Regions from separate parts of the Candidatus Sarcina troglodytae genome, predicted to be linked through region 1. Evidence: a T-box and tRNA genes for the amino acid it is inferred to sense, from the RefSeq annotation. Region 1 holds a T-box; the other holds one or more tRNA genes.
The links. The T-box of region 1 lies ahead of HH195_RS10015 (glycine--tRNA ligase). A T-box ahead of a tRNA ligase gene usually reads a tRNA of that ligase, here a tRNA-Gly.

Region 1 (6,037 bases):
TATTATGAGCGAAAAAAAGCATCTAATGACCTATGAAGGTATAAAAAAGTTAGAAGATGAATTAGAATATCTTAAAACCGTAAAGAGAAAAGAAATAACAGAGAAAATTAAGGTTGCTTTGGGATATGGAGATTTAAGTGAAAACTCTGAATATGATGAAGCTAAAAATGAACAAGCTTTTACAGAGGGAAGAATACTTCAATTAGAAAACATGCTTAAAAATGCAGTTGTTGTTGATGAATCAGAAATATCAACAGATGCTGTAACAGTAGGTTCTATAGTAAAGGTTAAAGACTATGAATTTGATGAAGAGGTTGAATATACAATAGTAGGTTCAGCTGAAGCTGATCCAATGAGCTTTAAAATTTCTAATGAGTCACCAGTTGGAGAAGGTCTTATAGGTAAGAAAGTTGGAGACATAGTGGAAGTAAATGTTCCAGGTGGAATAGCTAAATTTGAAGTATTAGGAATCAGAAGATAATTTTAAAATAATTTAATAAACATAATCATGGAGGTATGGAAAATGTCAAATGAAGATATAAATATTCACCAAGAAGATAAACTTAGTGAACAAGAAATATTAAGAAGACAAAAACTTAAGGATTTACAAGATGCGGGAAAGGATCCTTTTGACGTGTATAAGGTTGAAAGGACTCATTCTTCAGCACAAATAGTAAAAGGATTTGAAGAATTAGAAGGTAAAGAAGTTAAAGTAGCCGGAAGATTAATGTCTAAGAGAGGGCAAGGAAAAGTATTGTTTTCTGACATTCATGATAGGGATGGAAAACTTCAATTATTTGTAAAAATAGATGCTGTTGGTGAAGAAGCTTTAAAAGAATTTAAAAGCTTAGATCTTGGAGATTGGATTGCAGCAACAGGAACAGTTTTTAAAACAAAAACAGGAGAAGTATCTGTTAAGGTTACTTCATTCCAATTAATCTGTAAATCATTAAAGCCATTACCAGAAAAATTCCATGGATTAAAAGACCCAGATTTAAGATATAGACAAAGAGAAGTTGATATAATAACTAATCCAGAAGTAAAAACAACTTTCTTAAAGAGGGCTCAAATAATAAAAGGGATTAGAAATTTCTTAGACAACAAAGGATATATAGAAGTTGATACTCCAATTTTAGGATCTATTGCAGGAGGAGCAGCAGCGAGACCGTTTATAACTCATCATAATACGTTAGATATAGATATGTATTTAAGAATAGCAACAGAATTACATTTAAAGAGATGTATAGTTGCTGGTTTTGAAAAAGTTTATGAAATGGGAAGAATATTTAGAAATGAAGGAATGTCAGTTAGACATAATCCAGAGTTTACATCTATAGAATTATATGAAGCTTATGCAGATTATAATGACATGATGGAACTTACTGAAAACATGGTGGCAGAAGTTTGTACATTGGTTAACGGAACAACTAAGGTTACATATGAAGGAACAGAAATAGACTTTAAACCACCTTGGAGAAGATTAACAATGGTTGATGCTGTTAAAGAATTTGCAGGGGTTGATTTTAATTCAATATCATCAGATGAAGAAGCTCAAGAAATAGCTAAAAAGCATAATTTGGAATTCCCTAAAGAATTACAATATGTAAGTAAAGGTGAAGTTTTAAATGCTTTATTCGAAGAGTTTGGAGAATCAAAATTAATTCAACCTACATTTATAATAGATTATCCATCAGAAAATTCACCTCTTACTAAAAAGAAAAGAGGAAATGCAGATTTCACTGAAAGATTTGAAGGTTTTGTTTACGGTAGAGAATTGTGTAATGCATATTCAGAACTTAACGATCCTATAGTTCAAAGAGAAAGATTTGAACAACAAGCAAAACAAAGAGATTTAGGCGATGATGAGGCGTATGTTATAGATGAAGAGTTTATGAGTGCGTTAGAAACTGGTATGCCTCCAACAGGTGGTTTAGGAATAGGTATAGATAGATTAATTATGTTCTTAACAGATTCATCATCAATTAAAGATGTTATATTATTTCCAACAATGAAACCTCAAGAAAATAATTAATATTTTAAGGACACTTAAACATTAAAGTTTGTGTGTCCTTTTTTATTTTATTTAAATAATAAATCATTAAAACGAAGTATATATATTGACATATTAGATGTTTTTGATAAAATAAAGACTATAAGTTAATATACACAATGAGAGAGAAGAGTAATCTTAAAAATTTTTAAGAGAGATGATGGTAGGTGTAAATCATTAAAGATTTAAGATGAATGGAACTTTTGAGTGTCTTTTAGAAAGTTGAGCTTAGCTAAGAAGGGTGGAACCGCGGAATAAATTTTTCGTCCCTTTAATTTTAGTTAGGTTTTTTTGTTTTTAAAGTTAATAATTCATATAATAAATTTAAAATTATTGGAGGTATAGAAAATGTCAGTAGAAAAGACTATGGATAAGATAGTTGCATTATGTAAAAACAGAGGATTTATATTCCCAGGTTCAGATATCTATGGTGGACTTGCGAATTCATGGGATTATGGTCCTTTAGGAGTTGAATTTAAAAATAATGTAAAAAAAGCTTGGTGGAGAAAATTTGTTCAAGAAAGTAAATATAATGTTGGATTAGATAGTGCTATTCTTATGAATAAAGAAGTTTGGGTTGCATCAGGTCACATTGGGGGATTCTCAGACCCACTTATGGATTGTAAAGAATGTAAAGCTAGATTTAGAGCAGATAAACTAGTTGAAGATCATATGACTGCAAATGGAGCAGAAGTAGCATCAGCTGATGGTTGGTCTAATGAACAATTAAAAAATTATATAGAAAGCAATAACATAGTATGTCCTAAATGTGGAAAGTTAAATTATACAGATATAAGAAAATTTAATTTAATGTTTAAAACATTCCAAGGAGTTACTGAAGATGCTAAAAATGAAATATATTTAAGACCAGAAACAGCTCAAGGTATATTTGTAAATTTCAAAGCAACTCAAAGAACAACTAGAAAGAAAGTTCCTTTTGGTATAGCTCAAATAGGTAAATCTTTTAGAAATGAGATAACTCCAGGAAACTTTACATTTAGAACTAGAGAGTTTGAACAAATGGAATTAGAATTTTTCTGCAAACCAGGAACAGATATGGAATGGTTTGAATATTGGAGAAGCTATTGTTGGAATTTCTTATTAAATTTAGGAATGAATAAAGAAAACATAAGATTAAGAGATCATGCAAAAGAAGAGTTAAGTTTCTATTCAAATGCTACATCAGACATAGAATACTTATTCCCATTTGGATGGGGTGAACTTTGGGGAATAGCAGATAGAACTGATTATGATTTAACTAAACATCAAGAACATTCAGGTCAAGATATGGCATATTTAGATCCAACAACTAATGAGAAATATATTCCATATGTTATAGAACCATCATTAGGAGCTGATAGAGTTGCATTAGCATTCTTAGTTGAGGCTTATGATGAGGAAGAATTAGAAGGTGGAGATGTAAGAACAGTTATGCATTTACATCCAGCTTTAGCTCCATATAAGGCTGCTGTATTACCTCTTTCAAAGAAACTTTCAGAAAAAGCAGACGAAGTTTATGGTGCATTAAGCAAATATTTTAACATTGAATATGATGAAGCAGGAAGTATAGGAAAAAGATATAGAAGACAAGATGAAATTGGAACTCCATATTGTATAACAGTAGATTTTGATACGTTAGAGGATAACTGCGTAACAATAAGAGACAGAGATACAATGCAACAAGAAAGAATTAAAATATCTGATTTAAAATCTTATATAGAAAAAAGCTTAGAATTTTAGTTGATAAGTATGTAGAAAGCATAGTAAGAAGGTTCTTACTATGCTTTTGCTTTATATTTTAACAACAAGCTATAAAGTAGCATATGTTTATTATGGGTGATATAATGAAGAAAAATGGATAGAATTATCTGTATAATGAGAGTGCATTAAAATTAAAATAATTGTTGGAGGATTAAAGGTGAAAAAAGATTTTACTGAGTTTAAAAATTTTATTAAAGGAAAAAAAGTTGCAGTAGTAGGAATAGGGGTTAGTAATATTCCTCTTATGAATTTTTTAGACAAGCTAGGAGCTAAAATAACAGGTTTTGATATGAAAACTGAGGCCGAATTAGGTAAAGTTGCTATTGACTTCAAAGGTAAAGGAATAAGCTTAGAGCTTGGAGAAAAATATTTGGATAGATTAACAGGATATGATGTGATTTTTAAAACACCATCCATGAGAATTGATAGTGAGGCATTAGTTAGATGTAAAAAAGAGGGTGCATACATAACTTCTGAAATGGAGGAATTCACAAAATATTGTAAGGGAAAAATATATGGAATCACAGGTAGTGATGGTAAAACAACAACAACTACAATAATTTCAAAATTATTAGAAAAACAAGGATATACTACTTGGGTAGGAGGAAATATAGGAACTCCATTATTTGCTGAAATAGAAAAAATAAAAGAAGAAGATAAAGTTGTTTTAGAGTTATCTAGTTTTCAATTAATGACAATGGATAGTTTGATAGATGTTGCAGTAGTGACTAATATTACACCGAATCATTTAGATATGCATCATGGTATGGAAGAATATATAGAGGCTAAGAAGAACGTATTTAGATATCAAGATAAAAATTGTCTATTAATTATAAATGATGAAAATAATATTACGAAAGAGTTTTATAAAGAAGCAAAAGGAAAAGTTGAAAAATTTAGTTCTAAAAAAATTAAAAACGAAGATGGATATTACGAAAATGGAGTACTTTATATTCATGGACAAGAAGTATGTAAAAAAAATGATATAGTTATAAAAGGAATGCATAACGTAGAAAACTATTTAGCAGCGTTTTTAGCAGTAAGGAATGAAGTTTCCATCGAAAATATGAAATTTGTTGCCCAAACATTTGGTGGTGTGGAGCATAGATGTGAATTTATAAGGGAAATTAATGGTGTAAGATATTATAATGATTCTATTGCATCTAGTCCAACAAGAACTTTAGCAGGATTAAAAGCTTTTGAAAAACCGGTGATATTAATAGCTGGAGGATATGATAAACATATACCGTTTGAGCCATTGGCATTTGAAGGATATGAAAAAATAAAGAGTATAGTTATAATGGGGGCTACAAAATATAAAATAGCTAAATGTTTTCAGGATTTAAGAGAAAGAAAAGGGATTAACATTCCAGTATATATTGTAAATAATATGGAAGAAGCAGTTAATAAATGTAGAGAGATAGCTAAAGAAGGAGATATAGTTACGTTATCTCCAGCATGTGCTAGTTTTGATATGTTTAAAAATTTTGAGATAAGAGGAAATATATTTAAAGATATAATAAATAACTTATAGTTTAATCTAAAAAAAGCAACTAAATCTATAATAAGGTTTAGTTGCTTTTTATGTTTTAATTAAGAAATATCTTATAGTAAAGCAATTTAATATTAAAGATGTCCAAGTATTTTATCTATTTGAAAAAGAAAACTCTCCCTGGAGTATCTATAATAGAAAAAATAAAAAAAAAGAAGAATAAAAGAGAAAATACAAAATAATTTTTTAATATTATAGAATATAATATGAAATTAAATGTCTTAATATGATATTATAAATTTCGTCGTCACGAGCTAACAAATTAAACAAGTGAAAAACAAAAAAAGATGTTGACAAATGAAAGTGATGATGTTAATATATAAAAGTCGCTTGAGTAAATAGCGAATGGATCTTTGAAAATTAAACAGATAATTTAAGTAAACCAGCAATTCTTTTATAAGTAATATGAGTAGATTAAACTCAAATAAAAACTAAGAAATTAGTATATTTTAATTTGAGAGTTTGATCCTGGCTCAGGATGAACGCTGGCGGCGTGCTTAACACATGCAAGTCGAGCGAGAAAAGTTCTTCGGAGCTTTTCTAGCGGCGGACGGGTGAGTAACACGTGGGCAACCTGCCTCATAGAGGGGAATAGCCTTCCGAAAGGAAGATTAATACCGCATGACATTGTTGAAAGGCATCTTTTAACAATCAAAGGAGCAATCCGCTATGAG
Region 2 (6,037 bases), 430 kb from region 1:
TGCATTAAGTGCTGCACCTTTTCTTATATTGTCAGCAACTACCCAAATATTAAGACCGTTATCAACACTAAAATCTCTTCTAATTCTTCCAACAAATACTTCATCATGACCTGAGAATTCTAAAGGTGTAGGATATTTAAGATTAGCTGTATCATCATAAACTACAAGTCCTTTAGAAGAATTAAATAAAGAGAATATGTCTTGAAGTTCAAAAGGAGTATTAAGTTCTATATTTATACTTTCGCTATGAGCATTTAAAACTGGTACTCTAGCTGTTGTTGCAGTTATTTTTAAAGTAGAATCATGAAGTATTTTTTTTGTTTCTTCAATCATTTTAATTTCTTCTTTTGTATATCCATTATCTAAAAATACATCAATATGTGGTAGAATATTTCCAGCTATAGGATATGGGAATTTTTTAGGGGCAACCCCTTGTAAGCCTTCTTCTAAGTCTTTAATACCTTGAATACCAGCTCCTGATACTGCTTGATAAGTAGAGTAAACTATTCTTTTTATTCCATATTTATCATGAAGTGGTTTTAAAGCAACCATGGCTTGAATAGTAGAACAGTTTGGATTAGCTATTATTCCATTGTGCCATTTTATATCTTCTGGATTTACCTCTGGAACTACTAAAGGAACTTTAGGGTCCATTCTCCATGCACTACTATTATCTATAACAATTGCACCTTCTTTTGCAAACGTAGGTGCAAATTTTAAACTTGTATCCCCACCTGCTGAAAATAGTGCAAAATCAATCTTCTTATTCTTTATATTTTCCTCACAAAGCTCTTCAACTATAAAATCTTGTCCTTTAAATTTCATTATTTTACCTTGAGATTTTTTAGAAGCAAACAGAATTAATTCTTTTATTGGAAAATTCCTTTCTTCAAGTATTTCTAAAAATTTTCTTCCAACATTTCCTGTTGCCCCAACTACTGCTACGTTATACACTTTGTTACCTCCAGTTATTATAATTTTTAATATAAATGTGTTTTATTAATATTAAATAATGCTTAAATTAAAAGTACATATTATTAATATATAATACTATTATATATTAACTATAGTGCAATTTATATTTAATTATCAAGTATATATTAAATATTTTATATAAAAATGCTATTTAGTTTTAATCTTTGAGAATAATATGTAACTAAAATTCAAATAATATATATTATTTGAATTAATAGTCAGGAGAGAAATATATGAGTAAAACACCATTAAAGAAAATAATAAAAAGTAAACTAAAGAAGCATAAAAAATTAACAGAAGCTGAGATTCTTAGAGAAAGAATGAAATATGAAATTGCACAAGAGCTTGGACTTAGTGAAAAAGTAAATGCTTTAGGATGGGGAGGACTTACAGCTGAAGAAACGGGAAGAATAGGTGGAATAATGACTAAAAGAAAAAAAGAAAGAAAAATACCAAGTAATGATGAAATACTAGGTAGAAAGAAACCCATTGACTAATAAATAAAAACTCTATAAGATTTATTTATAGAAAAATAGACTTTAGGAGTATACTTATGGAAAGTTATAAAATGATGGCTACGGTTTATGATGAACTTATAAGAGAAGATGTAAACTATGAATCTATAGCAGAGTATATTTTAGGTCTTTGTAATAAGTTTAACATAAGTTTTAGCAGTTATTTAGATTTAGCCTGTGGAACATGTAACGTAGGTTCTTATATAGGAAAAAAATTTAAAGAAAACTATTTTGTGGATTTATCTTCTGATATGCTTATAGAAGCTGACAAAAAATTAAGAGAATGTCGAATAAAAGGAAAGATAGTTTGTCAAGATATGAGTGACTTAAATTTAAATAAAACTTTTGATTTAATTACTTGTGTTTTAGATTCAACTAACTACGTTTTAGATGAGAATGATTTAACCAATTATTTTAGAGGAGTTTATAATCATTTAAAGGATGATGGATTATTTGTTTTTGATATAAATTCTTATTATAAAATATCTGAAATTTTAGGAAATAATATATATAGCTATAATAGTGATGATATATTTTATGTTTGGGAAAATATTTTCGAGGATGAAATTGTAGAGATGAATTTAAGTTTTTTTATAAAACAGCAAAATGGTCTATATAAAAGATTTGATGAGGTTCATGAAGAAAGAGGTTACAAAGATGAATTTATTGAAGAAATTTTAAGAAAAATAGGGTTTAATTTTATAGAAAAATTTGATGGATATTCAAATCTTAAAGCCACTAATAAAAGTGAAAGAATAACTTATATAGTTAGAAAGTAGGAGGAATTTTTATGGGTGATAAAATAGTAAGAGCAACAGCAAAAGATGGAATGATAAGAATAATAGCAGCAGAAACTAGTGAATTAGTTAATGAAGGTGTGAAAGTACATGGGTGTACGCCAACAGCAGCTGCTGCACTTGGAAGAATGCTTACAGCTGGTGTTATGATGGGAGCTATGTTAAAATCAGAAAAAGAAGTTGTAACTCTTAAAATAAATGGCGGAGGAGAGGCTAAGGGAGTAATAGTTACAGCCTACTCAGATTGTACTGTAAAAGGGTATATAGGAAATCCAACAGTTGATTTGCCTCTAAACCCTGAAAATGGAAAATTGAATGTGGGAAAGGCTATTGGTAAAGATGGTACCTTAATGGTAATAAAGGATTTAGGACTTAAAGAACCATATGTAGGACAAGCTCCTATCTTTAGTGGAGAAATAGCAGAGGATTTATCATATTATTTTACGGTATCAGAACAAGTTCCATCAGCTGTAGCACTTGGAGTTTTGGTTGACAGAGATTATTCAATAAAGGTTGCTGGCGGTTTTATTATACAATTAATGCCAGGTGCAGATGAACTTTTAGGAGACCTTATAACTTACAGATTAGAAGAGTTTACATCAGTTACAGGAGAGCTTGCAAAAGGGAAGACTATGGTTCAAATATTAGAGGATATATTTGATGGTATGGATTTAAAAATAAATAATGATACAGAAATTCCAAAGTATAAATGTGATTGTTCAAGAAGTAAGGTTGAAAGAGCATTAATTAGTATAGGGTATAAAGATTTAAAAGAGTTATATGATGATGGTAAGACAGAAGAATTGAAATGCCAATTTTGTAATAAGGCTTATGAGTTTACTCATGAAAATATAGGAGAACTTTTAAAAATAGCAACTCAAACTAAGAAAAATTAATATACTTTTAGAAATATTATAAAAAATATATTGACAAATAAATTTTTAATTTATATAATAATAAATATCTTCAACAAATAGAAGATATTTAGGCTCGATAGCTCAGTCGGTAGAGCAGAGGACTGAAAATCCTCGTGTCACTGGTTCGATTCCAGTTCGAGCCACCATTTTTGCGGAAGTGACTCAATGGTAGAGTGTCACCTTGCCAAGGTGAAAGTTGCGGGTTCGAGTCCCGTCTTCCGCTCCAAAAAGTATGGCGCTATAGCCAAGTGGTAAGGCAGAGGTCTGCAAAACCTTTATTCCCCAGTTCAAATCTGGGTGGCGCCTCCAAATAAAACCTGTGAGATAATTCTTACAGGTTTTTTGTATTAACTTATAAAAATAAATATGAGAAAGAGAGGGGTAATTTACAAAAAAATTGTTTAAATAAATTTAACGATTGAATTTGTAATAATATATTATGAAATTAGAAAAAATAGAAAAAATAACGAACTTTAAATATTTAAACTTATATAAATTAAAATTAAAAAATAAAAAAGGAAACCAAAAAGATTATTTTGTTGCAAGTAGGCGTGATAAGGAAGATTTAACTTGTGTGACAAAGGATCATAATAAAGCTGATGGTGTTATGATAATTCCAATAACTAAAGAAAATGAATTTGTTATAATAAAGCAGTATAGACCTGCAATAGATGGATTTATATATGAATTCCCAGCTGGTCTTGTAGATGAGGGTGAAACAGTAGAGGAAGCAAGTAGGAGAGAACTTTTTGAAGAAACGGGTTTAGAGTGTGTGGCTTTTGAATATTTAATAAAACCAAGTTATACATCAGTTGGCATGTCAGATGAAAATGTGGCGATTGTAAAAATGCTTGTAGAGGGAATTCCAACTTCAGAAAACACAGAAGAAGATGAGGAGATAGAAATATTAAAAATTCCTGTTAAAGACTTTAAAAAATTTGCTAAAGATAATATTGTTTCAATAAAAGTTGCGATGGTAGCTGCTTTTATTGATGGTATATAGATGAGAAAGGATGTGATTGTTCACATCCTTTTAATTTTATAGTATAAATATTTATTTTTAATTTTATCAAAATAAGGAAAATTATAAAAATGTAGTTAATTGAAAAAAGAATATATATTTATATGCTAGAGGGGTAACATTTATTACTTACTTGAGTAAAATAATACTATAATTATTGTTAAAATAAGGTTAAAATACTTCCTCTGTCTACAAGAGGTTTTTTAGATAGAAATATAGGCTTAACATCATGCTTTATCAAAAATTTTTCAATTTCTTTTCCGTATGGATGAAGATCATAATTTCCGAAAAAAGCTATTTTATTTTCACATAAAAGCCCACAAGTGCCACCAATAAATCCATAGTTTAAATAGGGTAATGATATATCTTTTGCTGATATACCTAAAACATCTATTGGATATTTTTTAAGTTCATTATATATTCCAACATCTGAAGTTATAATAGCATTATTGCTTATAACAGCACAGGAGCATTTGGTATATCCTTGTTTTACATTTATTAAATTTTTTTCTTTAACGCTATTTAATAGGTATTCATCTGTGTATTTTAAATTATGAATAAAAAAGTCTTTTAAATTTACTGCATTTAAAGAAATATCATAAGGATAAGTGTTTTTTAAATTTGTTTTTGCTTTTACTAGGTTTAAATTAAATTTGTTTAAAGAAGCATAGGATTTTAAATTTTTAAAGAGTTCTTCATGAGCTATTAATGTGTTATTAGACAGTATATTAAGTTGTATATCAGGATGTCCATCTATTGCTTTATATAAATTTTTAGATGGCAAAACTTTTATAATATCAAGGTTTTCAAGTGATAAGTTACTAATTTCTTCTTTAGAAATTCTATAATCTACAAAACATTTATTCATGGTCATTCTCCTATATAATTAATTATAAAAATAGTTTACTAAATATTTAAGCATTTTGTCGATTATTAAAATATTATTTTTGAATATTAGAAAAGTTTTAATACATACTAAAGGTAGAAAGGAGTGAGAGGATGCTTTTAATGAAGTTAGCTTATGAAGGTGAAGAAGCTTTTATGGATAATATACAAGAGATTAGAGAACTCTTAAAAAGTAAAGGAATAATTATTGGAATATCGGAAAGTATCGAGAAAAATACTCACTTCGTTAAAATTTTTTGCGATGATAAGGATTATAATGAAAAATTACAAAATAATATCTATTTATATATAAGTAATCTTATATATAAAACAATAATGGAAAATTTCAGAAGAAAGGAAATGCTAGAATATTTAACAGAAAATTATTTTTTCTTAAATCATGAAGAAATCATAGATATTGATAATGAAATAAATAAAATTGTATTTCAAAAAAATATTATAATGGATGAAACTTCAGTCTATTGTTTAAATAGAATTAATTCAATTGTTGAAAATATAAAAGCCTTTCTTAAAGAAACAGGTTATATAAATATAAATGGATTTATAAGATTTAGAATGAAGGCTATGATAGATACAATAGAGGAAATTATAGATAAAATTGTAGATAAATATATGGTTGAAAAAGAGTATAATGAGTTTATTAAGCTTTTAAAATATTTTGTAGATGTGCAAGAATGTAAAATAGAAGAAATAGATTTAAGAATTTTGAATAATGGATTGTATGAAATAAAAAATGGTTTAGGAGAAGATGTATTTAAAGAATTTTTAAATGAAATAAAAGATAATGCTGATGAAAATACCATAAATATAGAGGATGTCATTATAAGTGGATTAATAACTAATGCACCTAGAAAGATAAAAATTTTTAACGAAGTAAAATGCAATAATAAAGAATTTTTAAGGACA

Region 2: it has a tRNA-Gly gene. The T-box ahead of HH195_RS10015 (glycine--tRNA ligase) is inferred to sense a tRNA for this amino acid. The anticodon was not compared.

The regions. Positions count from the first base shown of each region.
Region 1 is NZ_CP051754.1:2,137,939-2,143,975, reverse strand. It holds gene greA (transcription elongation factor GreA) at 5-481, shown strand; gene lysS (lysine--tRNA ligase) at 524-2,032, shown strand; T-box leader at 2,161-2,324, shown strand; gene HH195_RS10015 (glycine--tRNA ligase) at 2,399-3,790, shown strand; gene murD (UDP-N-acetylmuramoyl-L-alanine--D-glutamate ligase) at 3,969-5,345, shown strand; rRNA gene HH195_RS10005 (16S ribosomal RNA) at 5,814-6,037, shown strand, end outside.
Region 2 is NZ_CP051754.1:1,712,015-1,718,051, reverse strand. It holds gene HH195_RS07810 (aspartate-semialdehyde dehydrogenase) at 1-954, opposite strand, end outside; gene HH195_RS07805 (alpha/beta-type small acid-soluble spore protein) at 1,209-1,472, shown strand; gene HH195_RS07800 (class I SAM-dependent DNA methyltransferase) at 1,529-2,269, shown strand; gene hslO (Hsp33 family molecular chaperone HslO) at 2,281-3,183, shown strand; tRNA gene HH195_RS07790 (tRNA-Phe) at 3,275-3,350, shown strand; tRNA gene HH195_RS07785 (tRNA-Gly) at 3,356-3,430, shown strand; tRNA gene HH195_RS07780 (tRNA-Cys) at 3,439-3,513, shown strand; gene HH195_RS07775 (NUDIX hydrolase) at 3,644-4,207, shown strand; gene HH195_RS07770 (DUF6873 family GME fold protein) at 4,386-5,093, opposite strand; gene ytxC (putative sporulation protein YtxC) at 5,225-6,037, shown strand, end outside.